DNA from 4 places in the Micromonospora sp. NPDC048898 genome. Region 1 is predicted to be linked to each of the others. Evidence: riboswitches for the same ligand, from Rfam matches in the RefSeq annotation. Region 1 holds a riboswitch; each other region holds the start of a gene.

Region 1 (7,765 bases):
CACGGCCGGGCACACCGCCGGTCCGGAGGTGCTGGGCAGCGTGGAGTACGCGGTGACAGTCCTCGGCACCCCGCTGGTGGTGGTGCTCGGCCACGACTCGTGCGGGGCGGTGCAGGCGGCGCGGGAGTCCGCCGCGACCGGCACGCAGCCTCCCGGGCACCTGGGCGCGGTGGTCGATGCCGTGCTGCCCAGTCTGGCCCGGGCCCGCGCCGAGGGTGTGGAGGACATCGACGGCATCGTCGACATCCACATCGCGCAGACCGTCGAGACGCTGCTGGGGCAGTCGCCCGTGCTGGCCGACGCGGTGGCGCAGGGGCGGTGTGCGGTGGTGGGTGTGTCGTACCGGCTCGCCGCCGGCGTGGTGCGCCCGGTGGCGGCCGTGCCGGCCGGCTTCGCGACGCTCGACGTGCCGGCCGGGTCGGCCGCCTGACACGTCGAGGGCCGCCCCGCACGAGGCGGAGCGGCCCTCGGGCCTGTTTCATAAGAGCTGGCCGCCCGGACTCCGCCTCGACTCGGCCGCCCTTATGAAACAGGCCCTCGACGGAGGATCCGGTGGGTCAGAGCATCGACATGTGGACGTGGTCGGTGTGGTTCGACGGCCCGCTGTACGACTTCCAACCGCTCGCCGGGAACCAGATCTGCCGGTTCCAGATCACGTAGTAGATGCCGAGCCGGTCGGCGTTACGGATGAGGAACGCGGCGACGTTGTTGCCGTACGTCCGGGTGTCCTCGTTGTGCCAGGGCGCGAAGCCGCTCTTCTGTAGCGACCAGTCGCAGGCTTTGCCCTTCGGGTGCTCCCAGGGCCCACCGGGGCGGTAGCAGCCGACGAACCGGTTGAAGCCGGCCCGCTTGACCTCCTTGTACGCGTGCAGCGTGCGCGGCGTGATGCAGCCGGACGTGGTCGGGTCGTTCTCGCTGCACGACTGCGCCTTCCAGTCGCCGTCGGCGGTGCGGCCCGGCCCGATCTTGGCGACCGGCGAGGTGGCGTCCACCAGGCCGCCGGTGAAGCCCTTGCCGCCGACCAGGGAGAGCGCCTTGTCGGCCTCGTTCTTGCGCTTGGCCATCACGGCGGTCTGCTTCTGCTGCTCGCGAACCTCGGTGTCGAGGAGGAACTTGGCCTTCTCGGCGCGGGCCTTCACCGCGTTGACCTCGGCGAGCTTGTTCTCGTTCACCATGTTGATCTCGTCGAGCAGCGCGGCGCGCTGCACGAAGGTGTCGGGAGCGTCGCTTTCGAGCAGCATCGCGAGCGCGCCGATCCGACCGGTCCGGTACGACTGGGCGGCGATCTGCCCGACCTGTGGTGCCAACGCGTCCAGGTCGGCCTTGGCCCGGTCCACCTCCAGCGCCAGCTCCAGCTGACGCTTCTTGGACTTGTCCAGTTTGGACTTGGCGGCGGAGTAGTCCCGGTTGGCCTGCTCGATGACGTCGTTGAGCAGCTTCGGCTCGCCGTCCTCCTCGTGCCCGGACGGTGTCGGGGTCGTCGGGGCGGCGTGGGCCGGCAGGGGCCCGGCGAGCACGGTCAGTGCGGCGATCACGGCCACCACGGGTGTCAACCAGCGGCGTAGGGGTGCCGTCACAATGTTCCCTTCCGTCGACCGCCGACCGGGTTAGCTGACGGGTTCGGGGCGGAAGTGGCCCCTACCGCTGACGCGGATTCACCCCACGTACCTGGGTCCCCGGCTCGCCGGTTGGCGATTGGGCGGTGGCACCGCAGGCGCCGCTTCGCGCCTTCATCGGTAACCGGCAGCGAGGTTACCCGAGAGTCGACCGCGTGAGCTACGCCTGGATGCCTACCAAAAGTGTCAATTCGCCATAGCGCTGGGTGATCAGTGACGCGGTTCTCAGGGTGGAGACCCGATCTGGTCACGCTGAGGAGTGTCACCATGCCGTTTCCGTGCTCCTGTTCGACTCCGGCCACCCGTCGGTGGCCGTGGATGGGGGCGGGGTCCGCGTCTGGTCCGACTCGTCGGGGCGAGACGTTCGCGGTGAGCTGAGGGCGGCCAGGGCCTCCGCCCGGTCCGGCTCCGGTGGCCGCCGGGCGGCGTCGGCGGGCGGCGTGGCGTCGGCCCGCCCGGCGGCGGTCACGATCGCGGCCAGCCCGGTGGTCAGTGGCACGGCGGCGATCAGACCGAGCGTGGCGACCGCGCTGCGGACGATTTCCTGCGCGAGGAACTCGCTGGTGAGGATCTGCCCGATCGGCCGCGAGTCGGCGGTGAGTAGGAGTAGCAGGGGCAGCGACGCGCCCGCGTACGCCAGCACGATGGTGTTCACAGTGGAGGCGATGTGCGCGCGGCCGACCCGGGTCGCGGCACGGTAGAGCTGCAACCGGGTCAGCCCGGGGTTGGCGTGCGCCAGCTCGGTGACGGTGGCCGCCTGGGTGACCGTCACGTCGTCGAGCACTCCGAGCGAACCGATGATGATCCCGGCGAGCAGCAGGCCGTGCAGGTCCACGTCGGCCTGGAACATCGACAGTGTCGTCGCGTCCTCGCTGCCGAAGCCGGTGAGGTGGGTCGCGGCCGTGGCGATGGTGGCCAACACCCCGGTCAGCACCAGGCTGCCCAGGGTGCCGAGCACCGCCACCGAGGTCTGTGCGGTGACACCGTGCGTCAGATAGAGCACCACGAACATGATCAGCGCCGCGCCGACCACCGCCACCAGGAGGGGTGACCCGCCGGCGCCGATGCCCGGCAGCACGAACGTGAGCAGGATGGTGAAGCTGGCTGCCAACCCGGCGAGTGCGGCCAGACCCCGCCACCGACCGAACGCGACGATCGCCGCGGCGAAGATCACCGCCAGCCACAGCATCGGGGTGCCGCGCTGGTGCTCGGCGATGTTCCAGTTGCTGGTGCTGGGATCGACGGGATCGGTCAGCTCGACGAGGATGACCTCGTCGCCGACCTCGACCCGTGGCGCGCCGGGCCCGTCGGGGATCGGTGTCCGTACCTGTTGGCCGGCGGTCGGCCCGTCGTCCACCCGGACGTCGACAGTGCCGCACGGCCCGCCGCCGACCCGGGGCGTGCCCTCGGGGCTCGACGGCAGCGGCGGGCACGCCTCGGTCACCACCCGGGTCACCGTGCCGCCGTAGCGCGGCACGTCCGCCCCGCCATCGGTCTGCGGTGTCCCGCCGCGCGGCCAGAGCAGCGCCGCGGCGAGCACGGTGGCGACGAAGAGGGGCACCACCGTCACGACGAGGAGCCGCCGCACCCGGGGCGGGGCGGACGGAGCAGAGCGGGTGTGGTCGGAACCCAAGGCGAGACTCCCAACGATCCGGTGCGGGGTACGTGTCAGTGAGCCGGTCGGTTCATCCGCACCGTGGAATCGTGGCGGGAGACGCGGTGGATCGCTGACCGGCGACCACCTGATCACGGATGGTCAGTGCCCGGCCCGGGCGGCCAGCGGCGACGCCACGGCGTGGCGACGCCGGTGCCCGTTCGCGCGGCGGCATGCGGGGGGTCATCGTGGGGAATGCTAACCAGCCCGGCCCGGGGGCGCAGGTCGTGACGGGGTGTCGTCGGTCCGGGGCCGGGGCCGGCGTCGGGGTGCGGGGCGTCAGCCGCGCTTCATCAGCCGGCCGACGGCCGCCATCATCTCGGTGGCCATCTCGTCGGCCCGCCCCTCGGCGGCTCCCTCGTGCATGCAGTGCCGGGCGTGCCCGTCGAGCAGCCCCAGTGCCACCTTGTCGAGGGCGGCCTGGATCGCGGAGATCTGGGTGAGCACGTCGATGCAGTAGCGGTCGTCGTCGACCATCTTCTCGATCCCGCGGACCTGGCCCTCGACTCGGCGGAGCCGCGCGAGCAGCTGGTCCTTGCTGGCGGTGTACCCGCGGATCGGGGTGGGTGCGGTCATGTCGACCAGGATAGCCTACCCCGTGGGGGTATGGTACGGTCACTCCTGGACCTGATACCCCCACCGGGTACCGGTAACGGAAAAGGAGACGATCCGATGGTCAACACCACGTTCCAGGTGCAGGGCATGACCTGTGGGCACTGCGTCAGCGCGGTGAGCGCCGAGGTCGGCGCCATCGCGGGCGTGCGAGACGTCCAGGTCGACCTCGCGACCGGCCAGGTCAACGTGAGCAGCGAGCAGCCGCTGGACGTGCAGGTCGTCCGGGCCGCCGTCGACGAGGCCGGCTACGACCTCGTCGACGCGTGAGCGCGGGGGCCGGCATGCGTACCGTGACGAGACTTGCCGGATTCGCTGTCGGCCTCGCGGCGATCTTCGGCGCCACGTACACGGTCGGCCGGGTGGCCGACCGCACCCCGGTCGTCGAGGACCGGCATGACGGCGACGCCGTGCACACGACGGAAGAACGCGGCGAGCCGGCCGACCGGATTCCCGGTGGGCTGCTCGTCTCCGACCGCGGCTACACCCTCGACCCGGTCGCCGCCCCGGCCGACCAGTTCGCCTTCCGGATCACCGGTCCGGACGGCCAGCCGGTGACCCGGTACGACGTGGCACACGACAAGCGGATGCACCTGATCGTGGCCCGCCGGGACCTGTCCGGCTTCCGCCACGTGCACCCCGACCTGGCCGCGGACGGCACCTGGCGGGTCGGCACACCGCTGGCCGGCCCCGGGCAGTGGCGGGCGTTCGCCGACTTCACCCCGACCGGGGGTGAGCCGCTGACGCTCGGCGTGGACGTGACAGTCCCCGGTGCGCTGACCGAACGACAGCTGCCCGCCCCGGCGACAAGCACCACCGTCGACGGCTACACGGTCACCCTGGCCGGCGCGCCGCAGCCCGGCCGCACCTCCCCGCTCACCCTCACCGTCAGCCGGGACGGGCGGCCGGTCACCGACCTGGAGCCCTACCTGGGCGCGTACGGGCACCTGGTGGCACTGCGCCGGGGTGACCTCGCGTACCTGCACGTGCACCCGGACGGGACGCCCGGCGACGGGCGGACCCAACCCGGCCCGGCCGTCACCTTCCTCGCCGACGTGCCCTCGACCGGGAGTTACCGGCTCTACCTCGACTTCCGGCACGGCGGGGCGGTGCACACCGCCGAGTTCACAGTCGTGACCGGCACCCCGCCGGCCGACGCCCCGACAGCCGGGAGCAACCCGAGCGGACCCGCGCCGAGCGGCGGTGCCGACCACGGCACCCCCGGGCACGGGCACAACTGACGGGACGAAGACGATGACCACCACCAGCAGACCGCTGCCCGAGGCACCCAACCGGATCGAGCTGGCGATCGGCGGGATGACCTGCGCCGCCTGCGCCGCCCGAATCGAGAAGAAACTCAACCGGATGGACGGGGTGAGCGCCGCCGTCAACTACGCCACCGAGAAGGCGTCCGTCCGGTACGCCGACGGCGTCACGCCGGACGACCTGATCGAGACCGTGCGCAAGACCGGGTACACGGCGGCGCTACCGGCCGCGCCGACGGCCGAGGAGCCGGCGGATCCGCTACGCGGTCCGCGTACCCGGCTCTGGGTCTCGGTGGCCCTCAGCGTGCCGGTGGTCCTGCTGGCCATGGTCCCGGCCTGGCAGTTCGACTACTGGCAGTGGCTGTCGCTGACCCTGACCGCCCCGGTGGTGGTCTGGGGTGGGCTGCCGTTCCACCGGGCCGCTTGGACCAACCTGCGGCACGGCGCGGCGACGATGGACACGCTGGTCTCGCTCGGCACGCTTGCCGCGTTCGGCTGGTCGCTCTGGGCGCTCTTCCTCGGTGACGCCGGCATGCCCGGGATGACGCACCCGTTCCGCTTCGCCATCACCCGCACCGACGGCGCCGGCAACATCTACCTGGAGGCGGCCGCCGGGGTGACGGTGTTCATCCTGGCCGGTCGCTACTTCGAGGCCCGATCCAAGCGGACCGCCGGTGCGGCCCTGCGCGCCCTGCTCGAACTCGGCGCCAGGGAGGTGGCGGTGCTGCGCGACGGGGTGGAGACCCTGCTCCCGGTGGATCGGCTCGTCGTCGGCGACCGGTTCGTGGTCCGACCCGGCGAGAAGATCGCCACCGACGGGGTGGTCGAGGAGGGCACCTCCGCCGTCGACGCCAGCATGCTCACCGGTGAGTCGGTGCCGGTCGAGGTCGGCCCGGGGGACGGCGTGGTCGGCGCCACCATCAACGCGGGCGGACGGCTGGTCGTCAGCGCCACCCGGGTCGGCGCGGACACCCAGCTCGCCCGCATGGCCGACCTGGTCGAGCAGGCGCAGAGCGGCAAGGCGGCCGTGCAGCGGCTGGCGGACCGGATCTCCGGTGTCTTCGTGCCGATCGTCATCACCCTGGCCGTCGGCACGCTCGGCTGGTGGCTCGGCACCGGGGCCGGCCCGACCGCCGCGTTCACCGCCGCCGTCGCCGTGCTGATCATCGCCTGCCCCTGCGCGCTCGGCCTGGCCACCCCGACCGCGCTGCTGGTCGGCACCGGTCGAGGTGCCCAACTGGGTGTGCTGATCAAGGGGCCGGAGGTGCTGGAGTCCACCCGCCGGGTGGACACCGTGGTGCTGGACAAGACCGGCACCGTGACGACCGGCCGGATGACCCTGGTGGACGTGGTGCCGGCGAGTGGCGAGGAGCGGGCCGAACTGCTCCGGCTCGCCGGGGCGGTGGAGGCCGCCTCCGAGCACCCGATCGCCCGATCGGTCGCCGCGGGTGCGAGCGAGGCGGGGTCGCTGCCCCCGGTGACGGGCTTCCGCAACCTCGAAGGGCTGGGCGTGACCGGCACTGTCGACGGGCGGGCCGTGCTCGTCGGTCGGGCCCGGCTACTGCGCGAGCGGGAGATCGAGGTGCCGCCGGAGGTCGAGTCGGCCGTCGCTGCCGCGGAGGCCGCCGGGCGTACGGCGATCGTCGCGGGCTGGGACGGGCGGGCCCGGGGCGTGCTCGCGGTCGCCGACGTGGTCCGGCCGACCAGCCGGGCGGCGGTGGCCCGGCTGCGGGCGCTGGGGCTCACCCCGATCCTGCTGACCGGGGACAACACCACTGTGGCCCGCGTGATCGCCGCCGAGGTGGGCATCGACGAGGTGATCGCCGAGGTGCTGCCGGCCGGCAAGGTCGACGTGGTCAAGCGGCTCCAGGCGCAGGGGCGCTCGGTGGCGATGGTCGGCGACGGGGTCAACGACGCCCCGGCGCTGGCCCAGGCCGACCTGGGATTGGCGATGGGCACCGGCACCGATGTCGCGATCGAGGCGTCCGACCTCACCCTCGTCCGGGGCGACCTGGACGCCGCGGTGGACGCCATCCGGTTGTCCCGACGCACGCTCGGCATCATCCGGGGCAACCTGTTCTGGGCGTTCGGTTACAACGTGGCGGCCCTGCCGTTGGCTGCCGCCGGGCTGCTCAACCCGATGATCGCCGGCGCCACGATGGCGTTGTCCTCGGTCTTCGTGGTGGCCAACAGCCTGCGACTGCGCCGGTTCCGGCCGGCGGGCGATCGCGGACTGTGACGGCGGTAATGGTTGGACCGCCGATGGTGGGGGTACTGGCCCTGTCGTAGCGACGCTTGCAATGGAGGTTGGCAATGGGTATCGACGACAAGATCAACAACGCCACCGAGGACGCGGCCGGCAAGCTGAAGGAAGGCGCTGGTCGCGCCACCGATAACGAGCAGCTCGAGGCCGAGGGTCGCGCCGACCAGTCCACCGCCAAGCTCAAGCAGGCCGGCGAGAAGATCAAGGACGCCTTCAAGAGCTGACGTACGACGTACCCCGCACGCCGGGCCGGTGATCATTCACCGGCCCGGCGTGTCCGTGTCTCCGGCCCTGTTCCGTGACCCTGAGAACCCCCTGATTCCGTCCTCCGGCCGTACCGCCGCGCGGGCATACC
Region 2 (7,765 bases), on a different contig from region 1:
CAGCCAGCTCGGCGCCCGTCCCCGGACGACCGGTCCACCCGCACTCGGCCCGGCGTGCGCCGGGATCGACGGGCTGAGCCGTCCACTGCAGGTTGACCGGCGCGGCTAGGACGCGCGCGATCGCCCACTCGACGTGCGAGCACACGGCGAGTGGGGTCGAGTGGACGTATACGACGCCACGCGTTGGCACGGTGACCTCCCGGGAGAGCGAGGTGCGTCTTCCCCTACGACCTCGTCCACCCAGGTGGTTGCTGCAACACATGATGACTCGTGTGACGCGTGGTGCGCCAGGGAATCGGAAAAAACGCCGGGTGGAATAGCCGGACGGGTGGCCGCCGTTGCCTCTCAGGACACCGCGACGACCAGCATGATGTCGTGGTCCTGTACAGTTCCATCGGCGGCTTATGCCGCGTTACATCTTCGCGGGTCGAGCGCAGTGTGGCCCGCACACAGCCCCCGGACGTCCAGTCCTCCCGTACGTCTTGCAAGGAGTACCTCCGTGGCGAGCAACACCTCTAAGACCGCGCGCGCGTCCGTCCGGGCCGGCCAGGCTGGCCAGGGTGGCGCCCTCAGCGTGCTGGGCGAGTTCAAGTACCTCATCCCGCTCAACGGCGGCAAGCACGCCTACGTGCGGAACCTGACCAACGGCAAGACCGCGCACCTGCGCACGGACTCCGACGCCTTCGTCGAGGAGATCCGCGTGCTGGCCGCCGCCGGCCACGCCGCCAAGATCCGGGCGGAGATCAACAACCTGGCTGCCGTTCACCCGAACGACGGCTGGGAGGCCACCGAGAAGCGCTTGGTCGCGGCCGGCGTCTTCGAGGGCTGAGCCCTCCCCCATCGCACCATCGACACCGCCCGCCGGGAGTTCCCGGCGGGCGGTTTCGCGTGTCCGGGGCGAGATCCACTCGGCTTCCCGAAAACCGGGGTGTCCCGGCAGGCCGGACACCCCGGGATCACGAAACCCGAGTCGATCAAGCGCTCGGCGCGCGGGCCGGTCGAGCGGCGTCGGGCGCGGGCCGGTCGAGCGGCGTCGGGCGCGGGCCGGTCGAGCGCGGCGGGCGGGTTCAGGCCGGGTCGAGCAGTGTGACCTCGCCGGTGGCCAGGTCGTAGAGGCCACCGGCCACGGCCACCCGTCCGGCGGCGACCGGCCCGGCGAGCAGGTCGTCGGCGCGCAGCGTGCCCACCGTTCGCCGGACGTGCCGACGGACCGCGAGCGGCAGCACCGCCGGGTCGTCGATCCCCACCTCGGTCACCGCCGGGGCGATCTCGTCCACCAGGTGCGCCAGCGAGCCACCGGGACGCTCCCCGGCGCGCAGCGCGTCCACGGTGGCGCCGACCGCGCCGCACCGCTCGTGACCGAGGACCAGCACCAGCGGTACGCCGAGCTGGCCGACCACGTACTCGATCGACCCGCACACCGCCCGGTCGAGCACGTGCCCACCGGTACGGATCACGCAGATCGCACCGAACGTCTGGTCGAAGATCGCCTCCAGCGGCACCCGCGAGTCGATGCAGCCGAGCACCACGGCGTACGGCTGCTGGTCGCCGGAGGCGGCGGCCGCGGCGGCCGTGACGTCGTGCCCGTGGATCGGCTGGCCGCTGACGAACCGCCGGTTACCGGCGAGCAGATCGGCCAGGGCGGCGCGCGGAGTGCCGCCGGCCTGCCGCCCCGGCCCCGACGTCCCGCCCATGGGCGCTCCCGAGGACCCCATGCCGTCCAGCTTGGCCCGCCGTCGGGCCCCACGGGCGGGGTCGGGAATGTTGGCCACGGCGTGATTGGTGTGCTGCCGTGGCGGGTAGCCGGGTACCAGTGGGACTGGTGGTGCCGGGCGGCCCTGGGGAGGTGGCGATGCCGGAGCGGTTCGAGGTCGGGCTGCCGGACGGCGTACGGCTCAACGTCGAGGCGACCGAGCCGACGGACGCCCAGGTCACCGCCGTCCTGTTGCACGGCTGGACGTTGGACGGGCGCGCGTGGCACCGGCAGGTCGACGCGCTGACCGCGGCGTTCGGCGGGTCGGTGCGGGTGGTCACCTACGACGCGCGGGGGCACGGTCGGTCCAGCTGCATGGCGTTGCCCACGGCCACCCTGGCCCAACTCGGCGACGACCTGGCCACGGTGCTCGACACGGTGGCGCCGGTCGGGCCGGTGGTCCTGGTCGGGCACTCGATGGGCGGCATGACGATCATGGAGTACGCCCACCGCCACGCCGCGCACTTCGCCGCCCGTACGGCCGGTCTGGTCTTCGTGTCGACCACCGCCGAGGGGCACACGCACACCGTCTACGGGCTCTCGCCCCGGATCGCCCGGTTGATCCGGTTGGCCGAGACGACAGGTGCCGGAGTGCTGGCCCGGTGCGGCTCCTGGCGAGCGCCCCGGGCGCTGCTGAACGCGCTGCGACCGAGCATCCGCTGGATGCTCTTCGGCGACCGCTGCGACCCCTCCGACATCCGCCTGGTGACCTCCGCGGTGGCTCGTGCGTCGCTGCGCTCGATCGGCGGGTTCCGCGCCTCCATCGGCACCCAGCACCGACTGGACACCCTCACCGCGTTGGCCCACCTGCCGGCCGCCGCCCTGGTCGGCGACCGGGACCGGCTGACCCCACCGCCGTGCGCCGAGTCGATCGCGGCGGCCCTGCCGGCCACCGAGTTGACCGTCTGCCCGGGTGCCGGGCACATGCTGATGATGGAGCGCCCGGACGAGGTCAACGCCGCCCTCACCGGCGTCCTGCGCCGGGTGCTCGCCGAACCGCCGCCCCGCAGCCGGGGGGCGACGCCCGCCGAAACGGGTGTCTGAGCGCGTTCCCGCACCTCGGGCGCGGCCGGCCAGGCGCGGGGCCGTACCCTTCTGCGGTCGGCTCGCGCGGTTCCCGCCGCCTGCCGGCGACCTTCGAAGGAGCGTGCGTTGACCGACCAGACCGGCCTGGAGCAGGAGATCGCCGTCGAGCAACGCCACCTCGACCGGGTGTACGCGCGACTCGCCGAACTGCGGCAGTCGGCGGTCCGAGCCGAGCGTGACGGCTACCGGATGGCCCGGGTGGGCACGTACGGCTCGTTGGTCGAGCGCGACGCGATGGTCTTCCACGCCGCGCAGCGGCGGCACGTCCTGGACGCCGAGTACGAGGGGCTGGTCTTCGGCCGGCTGGACCTGCGGGACCGGCAGGTGCTGCACGTCGGGCGCCTCGGCATCCGCGACGAGGACACCACCACGCTTGTCGTCGACTGGCGGGCACCGGCCGCCGCCGCCTTCTACCAGGCCACTCCGGCGCAGCCGCTGGACGTGGTGCGTCGCCGTACGATCCAGTCCCGCGCCGAGCGCGTCACCCGGATCGAGGACGACCTGCTGGACCCGAACGCCGCCCCGGAGGGGATGACCGTCGTCGGCGACGGCGCGCTGCTGGCCACCCTGTCCAAGGCCACCGGCCGGGGCATGCGCGACATCGTGGCGACCATCCAGCGGGAGCAGGACGAGGCGATCCGCTCACCCGGTTCCGGGGTGACGATCGTCGCGGGCGGCCCCGGCACCGGCAAGACCGCTGTCGCGCTGCACCGGGCCGCCTTCCTGCTCTACTCCGACCGCAGCCGGTACGCCGGTGGCGGCATCCTGGTGGTCGGCCCGTCGTCGGTCTTCGTGGAGTACATCGGTTCGGTGCTGCCGTCGCTCGGTGAGGACACCGCGACCCTGCACTCGCTGGGCACCCTGTTTCCGGGAATGAGCGCCACCCGCACCGACCCGCCCGAGGTGGCGGCGGTGAAGGGCTCGCTGCGGATGCGCCGGGTGCTGGAGCGGGCGGCCCGCGACGCGGTGCCGGGCGGCCCGGGCGAGCTGCGGCTGCTCTACCGGGGCACGTTGCTGCGGCTGGACCGGGCGGCGCTGGACCGGATCCGGGACCGCGCGCTGCACCGGGGTGCCCGACGCAACGAGGTCCGCCGGGCCGGCTTCGACGGGATCTTCGCCGCGCTCTGGGCGCAGGCCCGTGAGGTGGGCGTTCGACTGCCGGAGCAGCGGACCTTCGAGGCGGAGATCGCCGAGCGGTCGGAGTTCCGCGAGTTCCTCAAGGCGTGGTGGCCCCGGCTGCACCCGCGGCACGTGCTCGGCTGGCTGGCGCGGCCGGACCGACTGCGGCGGTACGCCGGGGGGATCCTCTCCGGCGCGGAGATCCGGCTGCTCACCGCCGCGTACCGGAACCTGGACTCGGACGGGTTGACCATCGCCGACATCGCGCTGCTGGACGAGTTGGACGCCCTGCTCGGCAAGCCGGCGCAGCCGGCCAGGGCCCGGCGTGACCCGTTCCAGTTGGCCGGCGGCGTCCGCGAGCTGAGCACCGCCAGCGACCGGCAGCGGGCCGCCCGCGCGGCGGCGCGGGAGCGTCCGGAGGACTACCGGGACTACGCGCACGTGGTGGTGGACGAGGCGCAGGACGTCTCACCGATGCAGTGGCGGATGGTCGGTCGGCGGGGTCGGCTGGCCTCCTGGACGGTGGTGGGTGACCCCGCGCAGACCGCGTGGACCGGCGACCCCGACGAGTTGGACCGGGCCCGGGACCAGGCGCTGGGCCGACGCAAGCGGCACGATTTCACGCTCACCACCAACTACCGCAACTCCGCGGAGATCTTCGCGGTGGCGGCGGCGGAGATCCGCCGGCTCTACCCCGACCTGCCGCTGCCGACGGCGGTGCGCTCCACCGGGGTCGATCCGGTCGAGCTGGTGGTGCCCGCGACGGGGTTGGAGACCACGACCGTGCAGGCGGCCGCCGGCCTGCTGACCGAGGTGGAGGGCACGGTCGGGGTGATCACGCCGGTCCCCCGCCGGGACGAGGTCGCCGGTTGGCTCGCCGCGCTCGACGCGCCGCGCCTACAGGTGGTGACCAGCCTGGAGGCCAAGGGCATGGAGTACGACGGAGTCGTGCTCGTCGCACCGAGCGAGATCCGGGCGGATCCGGGTGCCGGGGTACGCACCCTGTACGTGGCGCTGTCCCGGGCCACGCAGCGACTCACCACCATCGACCCGACCGGCTGATCCGTGCCCGCTCGTCGCACGGGCCAGCGGCCGACCTGACACTTGCACACATAGCGATGTGAACATACATTTGACCGGGCCCCGGCCGGCAGCGGAAGGTGGATCTCGTGGGCGCAGGTCATGACCACCACCACGGGTCCGTCGCCAATGCCGCACAGCAGCACCGGGGCCGCCTCTGGGCGGCGTTCGGGCTGCTCGCCACCCTGATGGTGGTCGAGGCGGTGGCCGCCCTGCACACCGGCTCACTCGCCCTGCTCTCCGACGCCGGGCACATGTTCACCGACGTGCTCGGCATCGGGATGGCGCTCGCCGCGATCACCGCCACCCGACGGGCCACCGGCGACCCGCAGCGCACCTTCGGGCTCTACCGCCTCGAGGTGCTCGCCGCACTGGCCAACTCCGTCCTGCTCTCCGGCGTCGCGATCTACGTGGTGATCGCGGCGATCCGCCGCTTCGGCGACCCGCACGAGGTCGTCGCCGGCCCGATGCTCGTGGTGGCCGTGCTCGGCCTGCTCGCGAACGTCGCCGCCTTCGCCCTGCTCCGCGCCGGCGCCCGGGAGAGCATCAACCTGCAGGGCGCCTACCTGGAGGTGCTCGGCGACCTGCTCGGCTCACTGGGCGTGATCGGCGCGGCACTGCTCATCGCCGTCACCGACTGGTGGTGGGCCGACCCGCTGGTCGCGGTCGCCATCGGCGCGTTCATCCTGCCGCGCACCTGGCGGCTGGCCCGCGCCGCCGTCCGCATCCTGGTGCAGGCCGCCCCGGAACACCTCCAGGTGACCGCCGTGCACGACCGGCTGGCCGCCGTCCCCGGCGTGGTGGAGGTGCACGACCTGCACGTCTGGACGCTCACCTCGGGCATGGAGGTGGCCTCCGCGCACCTGACCATGGCACCCGGCGCGGAGGTCGGCGCGGTGCTGACCGCAGCGCGTACCGCCCTGCACGACGACTTCCGGATCGAACACGCGACCTTGCAGATCGAGCCCGGCGCCGCCACCGGGGCCTGCGGCTCGATCGAGTGGTAACACCCGTTTCCGTGATGACCTGCGCACCTTCCGTCACATCGGCTGCAGCGGCCCCACCGGCACCGGTAGGCTCGGTCCCGGCCTCCACCAGGCGGCGCCCTCCAGGCGCCGGTGGCGGTCGCCGCCTAATCGCCCAACCAGGCGAACCGGGGAACCACGTTCCTGGGGTGCATCCGCGTCAGCGGTAGGGATCTTCCGTCCCGAACCCGTCAGCTAACCCGGTCGGCGGCTGACGGAAGGACATGCGCAGTGGCACCAGCACGACCACCCGCCGCCCGACTGGCGGCCCTGATCGTCGCGATGTTCGCCCTCGGCGTCGCGATCCCGGCCGGCACCGCCTCGGCCGCTCCCCCGACCGGCCTGCGGGCCGCCGCCGCACCCGACACCGACGAGGAGGGCGGCACCCCGTCGCTGCGCGCCCAGCTCGAAGCCGCCAGCAAGGGCTACCTGGACGCCAAACGCGCTCTGGACACCTCGGTGCGGCGGCAGCAGCAGCTCGCCACCCAGCTGAAGACCATCGAGGTCGAGCTGGCCCAGCGCGACGGCAAGGTCGGCCAGATCGCCGGCGTGGCGTACCGCACCGGCCGGCTCGGCGCGGTGTCGGCGCTGCTCAACAGCAGCAGCCCGGAGGGCTTCATGGACCGGGCCGCCGCCCTGGAGGCGGTGGCCGCCAACGAGGACCGGGTGCTGCGCGACCTGCTCGCCACCAAGGACGAGGCCAATCGCACCCGGGCCGCCCTCAACGGCGAGATCACCGAACAACGCAAGCAGGTCACCGTGATGGCCAAGCGCAAGGAGCAGGCCGAACGCGCCCTGACCGTCGCCAACACGCCCAAGCCGCCGCAGACCACCGCCGACACCAGCTCCAACCGGGGCACCTCCACCGCCAACGCGAAGGCGGCGCCGCGCAACTCCGACGGCTCCTGGCCATCCGAGTCGTGCAGCGTCAACGACCCCACGCCCGCCAACGGCTGCATCACCCCGCGCACCCTGCACGCGCTCAACCAGGCCAAGGCCGCCGGCTTCACCCGGTACGTCTCCTGTCACCGCCCCAGCGGCTCCGGCGAACACCCGAAGGGCCGGGCCTGCGACTTCGCCGCACAGACGAGTGGCTTCGGCGGCAACGCCACCGGTGGCGACAAGACGTACGGCAACAACCTGGCCGCGTACTTCATCCGCAACGCCGACCGGCTCGCCGTGCTGTACGTGATCTGGTACCGGCAGATCTGGCTGCCCAGCAGCGGGTGGAAGTCGTACAGCGGCGCCAGCGGCACCCCGTCCACCGACCACACCAACCACGTCCACCTGTCGGTCTACTAGACCCGCCCCCGGTCCAGGGGTGATCCACTCTCGTTCGCCAACTCCGGGGTCTCCGGGACGACGGGACACCCCGGAGTTGGCGATGTGGTGTCGATCATGAGGGCGGGTCGTCGCCAGGCCCCGGCTACGTCGCCAGGCCGGGTGATGTCGTCGGCAGACCGGGGTACGTCGCCGGGCGTACCCCGGATGTCGTCGGCGGTCGGACGACCCGGCACGGGCCGGCGGGCAGCATCGCGGTATGCGTCGGATTCCACCCACCGCCCGCAAGGGGCTCCTCACCCTGCACCTGGTCACCTCGCTCGGCTGGCTCGGTGCCGACCTGGTGCTCCTCACGCTCGGCATCGCCGTCCAGCGGGGCGCCGACCCGGCGGTGGTCTACCCGGTCACGGCGCTTGTCGGC
Region 3 (7,765 bases), on a different contig from region 1:
GAAGCTGGACGCGCTGATCGCGACCCAGACCAAGCAGCAGAACGAGTTGGCGGCCAAGAAGAAGCAGATCGACGCCGAGATCAAGCAGCTCGAGGCGTCGATGCCGAAGACCACGGTCAAGACCGTCGGCTGCCCGACCATCAACGGTGTGGTTTCCGTGGCCGCCCAGAAGGCGATCAAGACCGCCTGCCAGCAGGTCGGCGATCCGTACGTCTGGGGCGCCGTCGGCCCGAACTCGTTCGACTGCTCGGGGCTGACCCAGTACGCCTACAAGTCGGCCGGGATCTACCTCACCCACCACACCGGAGACCAGTGGAACGAGGGCAAGGCCGTCTCGCGATCCGAGGCTCGTGCCGGTGACCTGGTCTTCTTCTACTCCGGCCTGAGTCATGTCGGGCTGTATCTGGGTAACAACCAGATGGTGCACGCGCCACGAGCCGGTAAACCGGTGTCGGTGTCCAGCATCAACACCATGCCCGTCGCCGGGTTCCGCAGACCTGGCTGATCCACCTCGCGCGACACGACGGCCCCCGGTCACCGCGACCGGGGGCCGTCGTGGTTCTTCAACGGGGCGCACCCACCGAAGACGGCAGGAGCTGCACGTCGGCCAGGTCGACGTACATGATGCGGTGGCCGAACTGGATCTGCGCGTACCGGTTCTTGCCGCGGATCACCGTCCAGTCGCCGGGCGAGGAGCCGTCGAACGTGCTGGCCCGGTAGTACTCGCCCGGCAGCACTTCGCCGACGGCGTACCGCTGCCCGGCGGGCAGGGTGTACTGCAGCGGCGAGATCGCCTGGTAGGGCACCCCTGCCGGGTAGGCGGCCTGCTCCGGGTAGGCGCGTCCGTAGACCGGGACGGTGGCCCGACCGGGCTTCGGGGTGGCCACCACGCCGACGGTCCAGCTGGCGGTGGGCGCGGACGCCGGGTTGTGGAACCACGCCCGCTGTCCGAGGTACCAGATCGCCGTCCAGTCGCCCTGCCGGCCGGCAAGCGCGTACGTCTGACCGGCGGAGGCACGGGCACCGTGGTCCGACACCTCCATCGTGTTGGGGGTGCCGTCGGGGCGGAGTGCGATGTCGTTGACGAGCGGCGCGTCCGCGGCCGGCGCGGAGCGCAGCACCACCGCCGAGGAGCCGCGTGGCGCGCACGGCACACCGGCGGTGACGCAGCCGACGAACGCCGGCTGGTTGGTGGCGAAGTCCGGGTCGATCCGGACCAGACCGGTGGCCGGGGTGCCGGTGTCCAGCCGGGGCGCGTGCAGCAGCGTGAAGTAGTGCGTCCAGTCCCAGTACGGGCCGGTGTCCCAGTGCATCCCCCGGACGTTCGCGGCGACGGTGCCGGGCACGTTGTCGTGACCGATGATGTGCTGGCGGTCCAGTGGGACGCCGAGCCGCAGCGCGAGGTGCCGGACCAGCTTCGCCGAGGCCCGGTACATGGCCTCGGTGTACCAGGTGCCCTGCGCCGCGAAGCCCTCGTGCTCCAGCCCGACCGCCTTGGCGTTGACGTACCAGTTGCCGGCGTGCCAGGCGACATCCTTGGTCTGCACGTGCTGGGCGACGTGCCCGTCCACCGAGCGCAGCGTGTAGTGCCAGCTCAGGTAGGTCGGGTCCTGGACGAGTCGCAGGGTCGTCGCCCAACTCCCCTCGGTGTCGTGGATGACGATGTACTCGACCTTCTGCCGGGCGGGCCGGTCGGACAGGTCGTGGTTGCCGTAGTCCCCGTCGCCGAACGCCTCGTAGGGCGCCGGGATCCACTCGCAGGAGATGGTGCGGGGGCACTCCAGCCCGTCCGGGCGGGCGAGCCGGCGTAGACCCAGCCGGTCCAGCCAGGAACGCTCCGGGCGGATCGTCCGGGCCGGCAGCGTGATCCGGGCTCCGTCGTCGGTCGTCCGCGACTCGCCGGTGCCGATGGTGGTGAAGACCTCGTCGGCGAAGGCCGCCGCGGCGTCGGCGGTGTCCGCGCCGGCGTAGCGGGCCACCGCGCCGTACCAGGTGGCCGGGTCGGTGCCGGCACCGACCGGCGCGCCCAACTCCCGCTGGTACGAGGCCAACAGCGCCGCGCCGCCCCGGATGTTGACGCCGACGTCGGTCCGCAGCGAGTCGGGGGCCGCGCCGGTCAGCGCGGCGGCGGCGTCCACGGTCTGCAACGCGGCTGCCGATGGTGCCGGGTCCGCCGGACGAGGCGCGGGTGCCAGCGCGGTACGGGAGTCGTCGCCGCGCGGATCCTCGGTGCCGGTGCCGGTGCCGGTGCCGGTGTCGGTGTCGGTGTCGTGGTGGCCGGCTACGGGCAGGGCGGCCACGTGTCGGGCGTCGGTCAGGTGCATCGGGCCGTAACCGCCGCTGGTGCTGGGTGTGCCGGCGTTGCTGTCCCAGCGGGACTCCAGGTAGGAGACGCCGAGCAGCACGTCGGTCGGTACGCCGAACTCGGCCGCCGCGGCGGCGTACTGCTGCTGACGGTCGCCGGTGGGTACGGCGGTGGCGTTGGCGGGTAGCGGTACCGCGGTCGCGGCGGCGACCACGGCGGCGGCGAGCAGTGCGCGCCGGCCGGGGGACAGGGTTGGATGGTGCATCGAACCCCCTAGATTCCACGGGTGCAGGTCAGGTCACCTTCGCGCCGTCCGGGAGCCCGCGTCAATACCTTTCTATGTGTCGACCCACTTGGAAAGAAATCTTCACGTCCGGTCGGTGCGCCTCTCGGATCGGTACGGAGTGTCACGGCCGCGCGGGTTGCGGAGTGGTAACGAGCGTCTCTACTCTGGTCTTTCGTCGGCCCGATAGCAGCTCCGCCCAGCCCGGGCGGTAACGGACCGACACCGCCGAGTCGTTTCCGAACGAACCGGGGACCCAAGTCCCCCGGGGTGAATCCGCAGCCATTGCGGTAGGGCGCCGACTTCCCGCCCGAACCCGTCAGCTAACCCGGTAGGCGGTCAGGAAGAAGGAGTACGGAACCCGGTGGCACTCCATGCCCCGCGGCCGTCGTCCGAGCGGTCGGCAGCAGCCGGCCCCATGTCGATCGCGCCGCGCCCACGCTGGTCCCGCTTCACCACCGCGCTCGCTGCCCTGGCCGGCGTCGCCGTCGTCCTGACCGGCAGCGCCACGGCGGCCCACGCCGACCCGTCCGTCGCCGAGATCGAGCGCCAGATCGACGCCGACTGGAACAAACTCGAACCGATCATCGAACAGCACAACGCCACCCGGATCGACCTCGCCGCCAAGCGCAGGCAGGCCGGCGCGCTGGCCGCCCGGATCGCCCCGCTGGAGCGCCAGGTCGACGCCGCGATGGACAAGGTCAGTGCCCTGGCGGTGCGCGCGTACAAGGGCGAGAACGTGCTGACCGTCAACGCCGTGCTGGGCAGCCGGTCGCCCAGCGAGGTGGTCGGGCAGCTCGAGATGCTCGACCGCTTCGCGCACAACCAGCAGCAGGACGTCCGCGAGGTGGCCGACCTGCGCGACCAGTTGGCCGGGCAGAAGGCGCCGCTCGATGCGATGGTGGCCCAACTGACCCGCACCGAGGCTCAGCTGGCGGCGAAGAAGAAGCAGATCAACGAGGAGATCGACAAGCTGCAGAAGCTGCGCCTCAAGGTGTACGGCAGCGGTGGCGGCGGTCCGCTGCGCCCGGCGCCCTGCCCTGCCAGCTATCCCGGTGGCGCCGCCGGCACGGCGGTCAAGTTCGCCTGCGCGCAGATCGGCAAGCCCTACGTCTGGGGTGCCGAGGGCCCGAACTCGTACGACTGCTCGGGGCTGATGCTGGCCGCCTGGGCGAAGGCCGGTGTGTCACTGCCGCACAACGCCGCCGCCCAGAGCCGCGCCACCAAGGACGTCAGCAAGCCCGACCTGCGCCCCGGTGACCTGGTCTTCTACTACAGCGACATCCACCACGTCGGCATGTACGTCGGTGGCGGCTGGGTGGTGCACGCCTCGCAGGCCGGCGAGCCGGTCAAGATGAAGAGGGCCGACGACGGTCAGGTCCACAGCTACGGCCGTCCCGGCTGATCAGTGCGCTGACCGGGGGCCCGTCGCGATTCGTCGCGGCGGGCCCCCGTCGTCCGGGGTTCAGCGGGTGGGCCAGGTGCGCCAGTGCTGCCAGGCGCGACTCGGCGTCGGCCCCCGCTGCCCCTGGTAGCGCGAGCCGTAGACCGCCGAGCCGTAGGGGTGCTCGGCCGGCGAGGAGAGCCGGAAGATGCAGAGCTGCCCGATCTTCATGCCCGGCCAGAGGGTGATCGGCAGGTTCGCCACGTTCGACAGCTCCAGCGTGACGTGACCGGAGAAGCCGGGGTCGATGAAACCGGCGGTGGAGTGCGTGAGCAGCCCCAGCCGGCCCAGCGAACTCTTGCCCTCCAGCCGACCGGCGAGCTGGTCACCCAGCGAGATGACCTCCAACGTCGAGGCGAGCACGAACTCCCCGGGGTGCAGCACGAACGGCTCCCCGTCGGGCACCTCGATCGCCGACGTCAGGTCGTCCTGCTGCATCGCCGGGTCGATGTGGGTGTAGAGATGGTTGTTGAACACCCGGAACAGCCGGTCCAGTCGTACGTCGATGCTGGAAGGTTGGACCAGGGTGGGCTCGAACGGCTCCAGGCCCAGCGTGCCGGCCTTGATCTCGGAGACCAGGTCGCGGTCGGAGAGCAGCATCGGACCACCATAGCGGCGGCCCGAAAACCCACCGGATTCGGTGCCGATGACCAGCGCGTCGAGGTCGCTGCTCGTACATTTGTTCGATAGGATGCTCGCATGGCTTCCTGGTCCGAATTCGCCGCCGACGAGCCCCGCCTCGCCGACGGGATCCGCGTTCTCCTCCAGCAGTACGGGCCGGGCTTCGGCTACCTGGCCACGGTCCGTGCCGACGGCGGGCCCCGGGTCCATCCGGTCTCCCCGGTCATCACCGACGAGGGTCTGTTCTGCTTCGTCATCGACTCTCCGAAGCGCCGTGACCTCGAACGCGACGGCCGCTACGCGCTGCACTCGTTCCCCTCGGAGGAGAGCGACGACGAGGCGTACGTGGCGGGGCGTGCCCGTCCGGTGACCGATCCGGTCCGGCTGGCGCAACTGGCGCAGAGCGCCCGCGCCGAGCCGCAGGTCGACTGGAGGCTCTTCGAGTTCACCGTCGACGTGGCGATGCTCACCCGCCGCGAGCAGCACCTCGCGGGCGTTCCCGGCCTCACGCCGGGCCGTCCGGCCGTCCGGGTCTGGCTCGACCCGCACGCCCCGACGGCGGCTGCCGCGCCACTCACCGTGCCGCAGACGCGCCCGGCCCGCCGCAGCCGTGACGTCCAGTGCACAGCCGCCTGACCACCACGGCCCAGAGACAGTCGGTGCCGGCTCCGTGCTGACGGAGCCGGCATTCGGCTGTACGCCCGGCACCGCCCCTGCGCTGCCCCGCGCCGCGCTGCCCCGCGCCGCGCTGCCCCGCGCCGCGCTGCCCCGCGCCGCGCTGCCCCGCGCCGCGCTGCCCCGCGCCGCGCTGCCCCGCGCCGCGTCGCCCCCGCGCTGCCTTGCCCGGCACCGCACCACCCCTCGCTCTCCCGCCCCGTCCGGCTCTGCCCTGCCCGGCACCGGCCTGCGGGCGCCGCCCCGCATGATCGACTCGGTTTTCATGAACTCGCGGTATCCCGGCCGCTCGGACACCCCGACTTTCAGAAACCCGAGTGGATCAAGTCGGGCCGAACCCTGGCCGAACCAGGCGAAACGGGCAGAGCGGGCAGAGCGGCACGCGGGCAAGTCGGGGGTCGGGGTGCCTGGGTGCACGGGCTCGGCGACTCGGGTACAGTGGTGCCGCTTGCGGGTGTAGTTCAATGGCAGAACATCAGCTTCCCAAGCTGACAGTGCGGGTTCGATTCCCGTCACCCGCTCCACACGGAGAAGCCCTGATCGGGAGACATAGCCCCGACCAGGGCTTCTCCGTGTCCAAGCCAACCAGTGCGGTACGGGCCATTAGTGGGCCATTGGGCGCGCCCCATAGCGCTGCCCCTCTGCGAGCCAGCAGGGGCCAAGCCCTGCGCGGACATCTCGATACGGGCATCGGGCCGCCGCACACGCCCTAGTCAACGCGACCGCAGCGTCACCGTGCGGGTCGAGCGTGCAGGACCAGGTCTCCCCAGGCCCGAAAGAGGGACGCACGCCAGCCCTATCCGTCTACCGTTTCTTAGTCGGTCGCATCTTGCGCCCAACCGGTTACACAGTGTCTGCTAGGAGCTGGAACCAGTTCCTAGTGAACATGTTGACCATCACCAACGAACAAGGGATTTTCCGATTGACCCGCGTCGACAGCCTCCATGTTACGGGACTTGCCGGCAGATCCGTTGACATCGACATCGATTTCGACCCCAAGTTGAACGTGATCTTCGGCCTTAATGGCTTGGGAAAAACTTCTCTTCTAAAAATTATTCACGCTGCGCTTTCGAATGACCATCGAGCCGTAACGCGAATCCCAGTCGAGCGGGCATCCGTTACCTTTTCTACGAACTCAGGCGAAAAGCAGTACACGCGCTCCATCATTCGACAAACAGAAGAAGACACTGACGAAGGATTCTATGCTGTTGAAACCGAAGATGGAGAGATAATTGAGATCAGTAGTAGGGCTGCCGCTGAAGGTCCGACGCAGTGGTTAACCAAGCCGCGATCGGTCGCCAGATTCCCCCACAGTTTTCTCAATACCTCTCGGTTAATGCCTACTAGAATTGAGAGAGGGCCGGTTCCAAGGAGACAGTCTCAGCGTTACGAGGAAGCTATCGATGAAGCCTTCGAGAGGGAGCTTCAACAGCTGTGGCAGCAGTACGCCAATAGCATCCTCTCCCAAGTTCGAGAACTCCAAGATGACGGAATTGCGGGCATCCTCGAAAGTATCTTCTTCGTGAAGACAACGCAAACGCCCAACTCGACACCTACGCAGGAAGCCTACAAGTATGTAGTCGATTTCCTTAAGCGGCAGGGAAGTTCTACGTACGGGCGAAAGAATAGTCGTAGCTTCGACCGATTCAAAGAGCGTTACGAAGACGATGCGCCACTTCAGCGGGTGGTAAGCGACATTGAGAAGCTCGAACAGGGTCTAAGGCGGCTAGAAGAACCGCGAAATCGACTTCAGGAGTTGGTGAACGAATTCTTCTTCGGTTTTAAAGAGATTAGCTTCGCCGATCGTGGAATTCAGGCCCGCGTCAACGACAAAGATTTAGAGATCTCTAACTTCTCGTCGGGTGAGAAGCAGATCCTGAGGATTCTTGTCGAGACCATCAGGTGCGGGCCGAACACGATTATTATCGATGAGCCGGAGCTTTCCATGCACATCGACTGGCAGCGCAGACTTCTTGCGACTATGCGCACCGTAAACCCAGAAGCTCAGATCATCGTAGCTACCCACTCGCCTGAGATTATGGCTGAAGTCGCCGATGACAACATCTTCGGAATCTGAAGTGAAGCGCCTTAGGCATTCGGCCGGCGCATTTGCCCGATCTTCGCAGATGAGAAGGGCACGTCTGCAAATCTATACCGAAGGTAAATTTCCAGACGTCTATGTGTACGAAAAGATTGCACGATCGGTCTGTCGGTCGAGTTGGGACTACGTGCTCATAACTCCGCAGGAGTTGCCGCCGGAGTATGCAGGCGACGGTAAAAGCGCTCTCCGTAAATGGTACGAAAGCATGCGGCGGCGCGCCCTACTCAGGATCAATTTCAAGGGCAGGCATGCGGTGTCAGTCTTCATCTTCGATAAGGACATCGATGACGTGAGGCGCACCAAGTGCCGTTCGCCCCACGTGATCTACACGGAGTG
Region 4 (7,765 bases), on a different contig from region 1:
ACGCCCCGAACATCCGGGAGGTGCACGCGGTCAAGGGAATCTCCTTCACCGCGTACCGGGGCGAGGCGATCGGGCTGATCGGCAGCAACGGCTCCGGCAAGTCCACCATCCTGCGGGCCATCGCCGGCCTGCTGCCGGTCAACCGGGGCGCGATCCACACCCAGGGGCAACCGTCGCTGCTGGGCGTGAACGCCGCCCTGCTCAACGACCTCTCCGGCGAGCGCAACGTCACCCTCGGTTGCCTGGCCATGGGCATGCACCCGGACGACGTGGCCCAGCAGGCCGCCGGGATCATCGAGTTCTCCGGGATCAACGAGCGGGGCGACTTCGCCAGCCTGCCGATGCGGACGTACTCCTCGGGCATGGCGGCCCGGCTGCGGTTCTCCATCGCCGCCGCGAAGAAGCACGACGTGCTGCTCATCGACGAGGCGCTCGCCACCGGCGACAAGGGCTTCCGCAAGCGCAGCGAGCAGCGGGTGCGCGAGCTGCGGGAGGGCGCGGGCACGGTGTTCCTCGTCAGCCACCAGCTCTCCTCGGTACGCGACACCTGCGAACGAACGATCTGGCTGGAATCGGGCGTCCTGCGGATGGACGGGCCCACCGACGAGGTCATCCGGGCCTACGAGGCGTACGCGAACAGCAAGTAGACCGCCGCATCGACACGGCACCACGGACCGCGTCGCCCGCATTGGGGCGGCGCGGTCCACGCGTTAAGGTTCATCCCGTCGCCACTCGGGCGGAACCTTCCGTTAACGCATCCGAAGAGAGTGAGGATCCGGCAATGACGCAGGACCAGACCACCGGCCCGGACGCCGTGGCGGAGACCCCGACGCCGTGGCGGCCCTCGCGGACGGTGGCCGTGGTTCTGGCCGGAGGCACCGGGACGCGGCTGGGCCTCGGCATCCCCAAGCAGCTGCTGAAGATCGCCGGCAAGCCGATCATCGAGCACACCCTGGCGGTCTTCGAGGCGGCACCGGAGATCGACGAGATCATCGTGCTGATGGCGACCGGCCACGTCGACGACGCCCGGCAGATCGTCGAGAAGGCCGGCCTGCGCAAGGTCACCAAGGTGATCGAGGGCGGTGACACCCGCAACGCCACCACCCGGATCGCACTGGACGCGGTCGGCCCGGCGGACTGCAACATCCTCTTCCACGACGCGGTACGCCCGCTGCTCAGTGGCCGGATCGTGCGCGAGTGCGTCAACGCGCTGTGGACCTACGACGCCGTGGACGTGGCCATCCCGTCCGCGGACACGATCATCCAGGTGGACGACAACGACTGCATCACCGACATCCCGGTGCGCTCCCGGCTGCGCCGCGGGCAGACCCCGCAGGCGTTCCGCTCCCCGACCATCCGCGAGGCGTACCGGATCGCCGAGGACGACCCCCACTTCGCCGCCACCGACGACTGCGGCGTGGTCCTGCGGTACCTGCCCGGCACCCCGATCAAGGTGATCGACGGCTCCGACGAGAACATCAAGGTCACCCACCCGGTCGACGTGCACCTGGCGGACAAGCTCTTCCAGCTCGCCGCGGCGCAGGCACCCCGGCTGACCGACCACCGCAGCTACTCCGAGGAGCTGACCGGCCGCACCATCGTGGTGTTCGGCGGCAGCTACGGCATCGGCCACGAGCTGGCGGAGCTGGCCCGACGCTACGGCGCACAGGTCTTCCCGTTCAGCCGTTCGGGCACCGGCACCCACGTGGAGCGGGCCGCGGACGTCGAGGCCGCGCTGACCACCGCCTTCGAGGCCACCGGCCGGATCGACCACGTGGTGGTCACCGCCGGGGTCCTGGAGAAGGGCGCCCTCGCCGAGATGGACGAGGAGACGATGGACCGGGTGCTCCAGGTCAACTTCGTCGGCCCGGTGACCATCGCCCGGCAGGCCCTGCCCTACCTCCAGCAGACCAAGGGCCAACTGCTGCTCTACACGTCCAGCTCCTACACCCGGGGGCGGGCCCGCTACGCGCTGTACTCGGCCACCAAGGCCGCGCTCGTCAACCTGACCCAGGCGCTCGCCGACGAGTGGGCCGACGTCGGCGTCCGCGTCAACTGCATCAACCCGGAGCGGACCGCCACGCCGATGCGCACGCGGGCCTTCGGCGAGGAGCCGGAGCACACCCTGCTCGCCGCGGAGGCCGTCGCCCAGTCGTCACTGGACGTGCTGATCTCCGACCTGACCGGCCAGGTCATCGACGTACGCCGGGCGCCCGGCGACGGGCCCACGCCGAGCGTGCCGGTCCAGACCGGGCCGAGTCAGGTCCAGGCGACGGCCGGCGCGACGCCGACGAGCTGACCCCGACCGGCGGCGGAACCACGAACGGAGCGACATGCGCGGCGACCTGGTCCGAAAGCTGGCCGCCCGGTGCCTGAGCACCGGCTTGGCGGTGCTGGCCTTTGTCGTGCTGGCGCTCACCGGCGCCACCGGCTGGGGGCTGGCGTTGGCCGTCGCCGCGCTGGCCGCCTCGGCCGCCGAGCAGCGGATCCGACCCACCGCCGACCTCGTCGCGGAGACGACGCTGATCGCCGCCGCGATCCTGGTCGGCTACTCCCGACGGCTGGACGACGGGCTCAGCCTCACCCTTGTCGCCACCGCCCTGGTCCTGCTGGGGCTGGTGCTGCTGGTGGGGCCTCTGCGTACCGCCGGCAACCTGGAGATCCGCGCGGCCAACCTGCCGGTCCGCGCCTGGACGCCGCTGGTCGCCGACCGGCTCGGCACCATCCTGCTCGGGTTGCTCGCCGTCCTGACGCTCGCCGCCGCGCTCACCCTGCCGGCCGGTGTGGCGTTGGCCGCGAGCCTGCTGGTCGGCGTCGGCACCGGTGTGGTCGCCCTGGACCTGGCCCGGCGGCGCTTGCGGCCGGGAGCCGGTGGCGGGCCGGTGGCTCGGGCGCTGCGCCGGCACCAGCCGGAGTTCCTGCTCTACTTCTCCGCGCCGCCCGGCTCGGAATACCAGGTCACCATGTGGCTGCCGTACCTGCAACGGATCGGCCGGCCGTTCCTGGTCGTGCTGCGCGAGCCGGAGTTCCTGGCCCCGATCGCCGCGGCCACCGACGCGCCGGTGGTCTACTGCCCCACCCTGCGGGCGATGGACGAGGCGCTCGTGCCGAGCCTGCGGGCGGCGTTCTACGTCAACCACGGCGCGAAGAACAGCCACTGCATCCGCTTCACCCAGCTCACCCACGTGCAACTGCACCACGGCGACAGCGACAAGGCGCCGAGCGCCAACCCGGTGTCGGGGATCTTCGACCGGATCTTCGTGGCCGGGCCGGCGGCGATCGACAGGTACGCCCGTGCCGGCGTGCGGATCCCGGCGGACAAGTTCGTGGTGGTGGGCCGCCCGCAGGTCGAGTCGATCCAGGTACGCCCGGAGCCGGCCCGGGGGTTGGCGCATCCGACTGTGCTGTACACGCCGACGTGGACCGGGCACCACGCCGACGCCGACTACTGCTCGCTGCCGGTGGCCGAGGGGCTGCTGCGGCGGCTGCTGGAGCGCGGCGCGACAGTGATCCTGCGGGCCCACCCGTACACGGCGCAGAACCCGGCCTCGGCCCGTCAGTTGGGCCGGCTGACCGAGCTGCTGGTCGCCGATCGGGCCAGCAGCGGTCGCCCGCACGTGGTCGGTGCGGCGGCCCGCGAGCTGAGCCTGACCGAGTGCGTGAACTCCTCGGACGCGCTGGTCTCGGACGTGTCCGGGGTCATCTCGGACTACCTCTACTCCAGCAAGCCGTACGCGGTCACCGACATGGGTGACGAGGGCGACCGGTTCACCGAACGTTTCCCGCTGGCCGCGTCGGGTTACGTGCTGCGTCGGGACATGTCCAACCTGGACGGTGTGCTGACCGCGCTGCTGGACACCGATCCGCTGGCCGCGGAACGCTGGACCACCCGCCGGCGTTACCTGGGTGACTTCCCCGCCGAGTCGTACGCCGAGGCGTTCCTGACCGCCGCCCGTCGGGAGTTGGCGGCGACGGAGGCCGACCCGGCGGAACGTTCGCCGCAGCTCTCCCCCCTCGCCTGACCGGGACTGTCGGCCCAGGGACGCTCGGGGAACCTCAGCGGTACGCGTCCAGCAGCGCCAGCACGGCCGCCGGGTCCTGCACGTGCGCGTTGTGTCCGAGGCCGGGCAGCGTGGCGACAGGTACGCCGTACTCCTTGAGCTGTGCGTCGGTGACCATCGGGTCGTGCTCGCCGCGCGCCAGCAGCACCGGGGCGTCGGTCGCCGCCAGCAGCGCACCGAGGTCGGGCTCGCCGACGGCGAAGGCGTGGGGATCCATGGCGAGACGCCACCTGCCGTCGACCTGACGAAGGCCGGCGTCCACCACCGGGTGGTCCGGCGGGAGCAGGCCGGCCAGCCCGGAGACGCGCAGGTAGCGGCGGGCCGCCTCATTGCGGCTGGCGAACCAGCTCACCGGGCGGGCGGCGAGCTCGGCGGCGCGGTCCAGCTCGGCGGGTGACCAGAGCGCCTTGATGCCGAACCCGACCACGGCGTCCACAGGCATCCCGGCGTCCCGCGCGGCCAACGCGAGGCCGACCACGCCGCCCAGCGAGTGCCCGAGCACGACGAGCCGGTCGTCGGGGGCGAGTGCCTGCGCGATCCGCTGGGCGAGACCGGCGAAGGAGTACGACGGCAGCGGCGGTGCCCAGCCGTGGCCGGCGAGGTCCGGTGCCAGCCACCGGCCGGGCCAGTGTCGTTCCAGGTGCGGCGCCCAGGGCAGCCACACGTCACCGGTCGTCCCCATGCCGTGCAACAGCAGCAGGACCGGCCGTCGACCGGCGTGACCACCCGACTCATCCACCACGGCCGCAGTCTCGCACGGTTCGCTGTCCCGGACGAGAGTCGTCGACGGGGGCGTACCCGGGCCAGCGGGAGAGACGCCGCGGGCGTCGGCCCCTTGTGGGGGACGACGCCCGCGGCTGTCGGGGTGCCCGGGTCAGGCGGAGTAGCCCCGGCTGGTGATCCAGTTGGCCAGGTCGATGGTGGTGATCCAGTACGACGGGTCGGCCGGGTTCGCCGAGTCGGCGATCCGCACGGTGCGACCGTTGTCCTTGTAACCCACGACGGCGACGTAGTGACCGCCACCGTAGGAGTGCCAGCCGCCGTCGGTGTCGGTGGCGTCGCCGACGACGTTGGCCACCACGCCCCGGCCGTCGGTGATGGCCCGGACGACGTCGGCCTGGAGCCGGTCCATCTGTGCCGGGCTGGGCGCGCCGGGGAACATCCGGGTCCGGTACGGGGAACCCTTCACCTCGGCGTTGAGCGCCCGGGTGGTGTCCTCGGCCGAGTTGGTGCCCATCTCGGTGGTGCCCAGTTCGGCGGCGAGTTCTTCCTGGGTGCGGTCGATCCCGCTGGCGCTGAGCGCGTTGCGGGTGGCCGCCGGGCCGCAGTTGTAGTACGTGTTCTGCGCCTCGTACTCGTAGTCGAGCACCTTGGTCGCGGGCGGCTTCGGCGGTGTCGGCTTACGGGTCAGATCCGGGTTGCTGCTGGCCTTGGCGGCGGGCGCCGCGGCGCTGGTGGCCGGGGCGGCACTGGACGGCGCGGCGCTGGCCAGCGGGGACGCGTCGCCGTGGGAGGTGGTGGTGGTGTCGCTGCGCATCTCGGCGACCGTGGTCGCGGTGCGCTGAGCGGCCGGGGCGTCGTCGGCGACGGTGAGCAGGGTGCCGGTGGTGGCGGCGAGCACCAGGGCCGCGGCGGTGGCGGCGACGATCTGGTACGGGCGCTCGGTCGCGATGCGGCGGAGCTGGCGCTGCATGGTGTGCTTCACGGGGTCCTCCACGGATCGGGGGGAGAGCGGCACACCGGGGCGCGACCGGTGTCCGGGCAGGCGCCAGCGCGCGGACCGTGGTCCGCGGATGGTGAACCGCTCAGGGGAACGCCCGGCACGGCCGGGCGGGAGAGGCGATGACCCGGGGGTCAGCTCACCGTCACTGGACGGATGAGCGGGGGCACCGCTGCGCCGTGGAGGCGAGGGAACAGCCGAGGGGTGGAAAGGTGCTGCACGAGTTTGGAACTCCTTCCGACACCGCCTACCGGGTTAGCTGACGGATTCGGGCGGGAAGATCGCCCTACCGCGGGCCGTGGCTCGCGGATTCACCCCGGACTTACTGATGGGTCCCCGGTTCGTTGATCACGATTGAGCGGGTCGGCGCGGCGTCGCCTCTTGCGATCGGTTACCGCACCGGACGGGACGACACTACTGGCCCATCCACACCCTGCCAAGCCGGCCTCACCTGCGTAAACCTCAATTGGTGCCACAATTTCTGCGCGTATTGCCGATGACGTGACTCGATGGGACAACCGGTTACGGCGACGCCTACGGTCGACAACCGGACAGGCCGCCGACAATGCGGCCACGATCCCGGGAAAAATCGAGCCGATCGTGCCGGACGCCCGATTCGCAAATCCCGTGACCGGGCTCACATAACGGATCGGGCGCGAAGGGCACGGGCCGGGAGCCGGCGTGCCACGACGGCGGGCCGGGGCACCCCGCGCACCAGCCGGCGCACGGGTGCCGGGCTGGGCCGCAACCGGGCAACCGCCGCGGCCGCCTCTGCGGCGAGGGTGCGCGCCGAGGAGGCGGCCAGGTCCGCATCCCGCCAGGCGGCCCGCTCCGCCGTGGCCGCGGCCTGGTAGTCGGCCAGCCTCGCGTCCCGGATCACCCGGCTGAGCAGTGCCTCCTGCTCGACCGGGTGCCGCCGGGGATCCCAGCCGCGCCGACGCCCGAAGACGTCACCGAGCTGCGCCATCGTCAGGTCGCCCCGCCAGTACGCCGCCGTCGCCGCACGGTGCAGGTAGCGCTCCCGGGACGCGTACTCGGCGGGGGTGCGGGGGGTGTCCGGGCTGGGCAGCGCCCCGGACCCCGCGAAGCGACGCGCGGCGGCGTCCGCCTCGTCGTACCGCGTCCAGGCCCGTTCCACCTGGTCCTGAGCCGTCAGCCAGGCATCCCGTCGCCGCCCGGCCGTCCTGGCCGCGCCGGCCGCGGCGACTGTCACCTCCTCGGCGTACCGGTGCCTGTCGACGGTGTCGGCCGCGGCCACCTCACGGGCGGTCGGGACGGGCGGCGGCGGGTCGTCGGTGAGCCGGTCCCGTTCGGGCCGGGCGACCAGCACGGCGAGTACGCCGAGCGCCAGCAGGAACAGGGCCGACCAGATGGCAGCGGCCTGCGGCACCTCGGTTACGAACTGGTAGAAAACGACTGTCTCCATGGGCGGCACCTCGCGGAGGAAGCAGAGCGATGGGAGCCCCACCGGCCGCCCGGCCACGGCGGGCCAGGGATCGGCGGGGTGCGGAGCTGGTGGGTCGACAGGGCGCGGCGACGGGACGGCGTGTCCCGGAGGGCTCAGCGCCCGGGTGGTCCCCGGGGCGGCCAGCTGTGCAGACCGTCGACGAGCGGCAGCCGGTCGGACCCGCTCGCGCACACCGGCAGCACGCCGATCGCGATGGCGCCCAGGCCGCCGGGGAGAGCCGGTGGCGCGTCGACCGACCAGGCCGGGAAGGTCTCCTCGGCGACATCCGCGGTCGGCGCGGCGCTCACGCCCGACGCGGCGCTCACGCCCGACGCGGCGCTCACGCCCGACGCGGCGGTCGGGTGCGACGGTGGCACGGCGGCCGAGGCCGGACCTGCGCCGAGCGCCAGGGCCGCGACGACGGCGAGGCTGGTCAGCACCCGTGTCGCCCAGCGCGCCACCCACCACAGCGGACAGGTGAACGCGACCGGAAGCACGTCCCCACGCTACCGTCGCACCGGCGCCTGCCGCATCGAC

The links. A riboswitch is a leader RNA that binds a small molecule or an ion and turns the genes downstream of it on or off. The one in region 1 is predicted to bind cyclic di-AMP.
Region 2: it holds a riboswitch for cyclic di-AMP, as region 1 does, so the genes downstream of both, ACGFIQ_RS34415 (coiled-coil domain-containing protein) here and ACGFIQ_RS06765 (coiled-coil domain-containing protein) in region 1, are expected to answer to the same signal.
Region 3: it holds a riboswitch for cyclic di-AMP, as region 1 does, so the genes downstream of both, ACGFIQ_RS15270 (NlpC/P60 family protein) here and ACGFIQ_RS06765 (coiled-coil domain-containing protein) in region 1, are expected to answer to the same signal.
Region 4: it holds a riboswitch for cyclic di-AMP, as region 1 does, so the genes downstream of both, ACGFIQ_RS32540 (C39 family peptidase) here and ACGFIQ_RS06765 (coiled-coil domain-containing protein) in region 1, are expected to answer to the same signal.

Annotation. Positions count from the first base shown of each region.
Region 1 covers NZ_JBICUF010000001.1:1,432,338-1,440,102, reverse strand. Annotated here, with positions in the region: gene ACGFIQ_RS06770 (carbonic anhydrase) at 1-430, shown strand, start outside; gene ACGFIQ_RS06765 (coiled-coil domain-containing protein) at 558-1,577, opposite strand; cyclic di-AMP (ydaO/yuaA leader) riboswitch at 1,582-1,712, opposite strand; gene ACGFIQ_RS06760 (YibE/F family protein) at 1,879-3,249, opposite strand; gene ACGFIQ_RS06755 (metal-sensitive transcriptional regulator) at 3,550-3,846, opposite strand; gene ACGFIQ_RS06750 (copper ion binding protein) at 3,943-4,152, shown strand; gene ACGFIQ_RS06745 (hypothetical protein) at 4,167-5,123, shown strand; gene ACGFIQ_RS06740 (heavy metal translocating P-type ATPase) at 5,137-7,386, shown strand; gene ACGFIQ_RS06735 (CsbD family protein) at 7,461-7,634, shown strand.
Region 2 covers NZ_JBICUF010000026.1:550-8,314, reverse strand. Annotated here, with positions in the region: gene ACGFIQ_RS34445 (DUF3145 domain-containing protein) at 1-190, opposite strand, end outside; gene ACGFIQ_RS34440 (hypothetical protein) at 500-829, shown strand; gene ACGFIQ_RS34435 (carbonic anhydrase) at 1,068-1,694, opposite strand; gene ACGFIQ_RS34430 (alpha/beta fold hydrolase) at 1,853-2,797, shown strand; gene ACGFIQ_RS34425 (HelD family protein) at 2,906-5,020, shown strand; gene ACGFIQ_RS34420 (cation diffusion facilitator family transporter) at 5,128-6,045, shown strand; cyclic di-AMP (ydaO/yuaA leader) riboswitch at 6,158-6,289, shown strand; gene ACGFIQ_RS34415 (coiled-coil domain-containing protein) at 6,295-7,365, shown strand; gene ACGFIQ_RS34410 (hypothetical protein) at 7,604-7,765, shown strand, end outside.
Region 3 covers NZ_JBICUF010000004.1:465,912-473,676, reverse strand. Annotated here, with positions in the region: gene ACGFIQ_RS15280 (NlpC/P60 family protein) at 1-505, shown strand, start outside; gene ACGFIQ_RS15275 (N-acetylmuramoyl-L-alanine amidase) at 564-2,570, opposite strand; cyclic di-AMP (ydaO/yuaA leader) riboswitch at 2,805-2,940, shown strand; gene ACGFIQ_RS15270 (NlpC/P60 family protein) at 3,007-3,993, shown strand; gene dcd (dCTP deaminase) at 4,054-4,632, opposite strand; gene ACGFIQ_RS15260 (pyridoxamine 5'-phosphate oxidase family protein) at 4,732-5,289, shown strand; tRNA gene ACGFIQ_RS15255 (tRNA-Gly) at 5,779-5,852, shown strand; gene ACGFIQ_RS15250 (AAA family ATPase) at 6,215-7,405, shown strand; gene ACGFIQ_RS15245 (hypothetical protein) at 7,383-7,765, shown strand, end outside.
Region 4 covers NZ_JBICUF010000020.1:81,185-88,949, forward strand. Annotated here, with positions in the region: gene ACGFIQ_RS32520 (ABC transporter ATP-binding protein) at 1-647, shown strand, start outside; gene ACGFIQ_RS32525 (D-ribitol-5-phosphate cytidylyltransferase) at 782-2,299, shown strand; gene ACGFIQ_RS32530 (CDP-glycerol glycerophosphotransferase family protein) at 2,334-4,022, shown strand; gene ACGFIQ_RS32535 (alpha/beta fold hydrolase) at 4,057-4,803, opposite strand; gene ACGFIQ_RS32540 (C39 family peptidase) at 4,936-5,778, opposite strand; cyclic di-AMP (ydaO/yuaA leader) riboswitch at 6,011-6,152, opposite strand; gene ACGFIQ_RS32545 (hypothetical protein) at 6,419-7,207, opposite strand; gene ACGFIQ_RS32550 (hypothetical protein) at 7,342-7,725, opposite strand.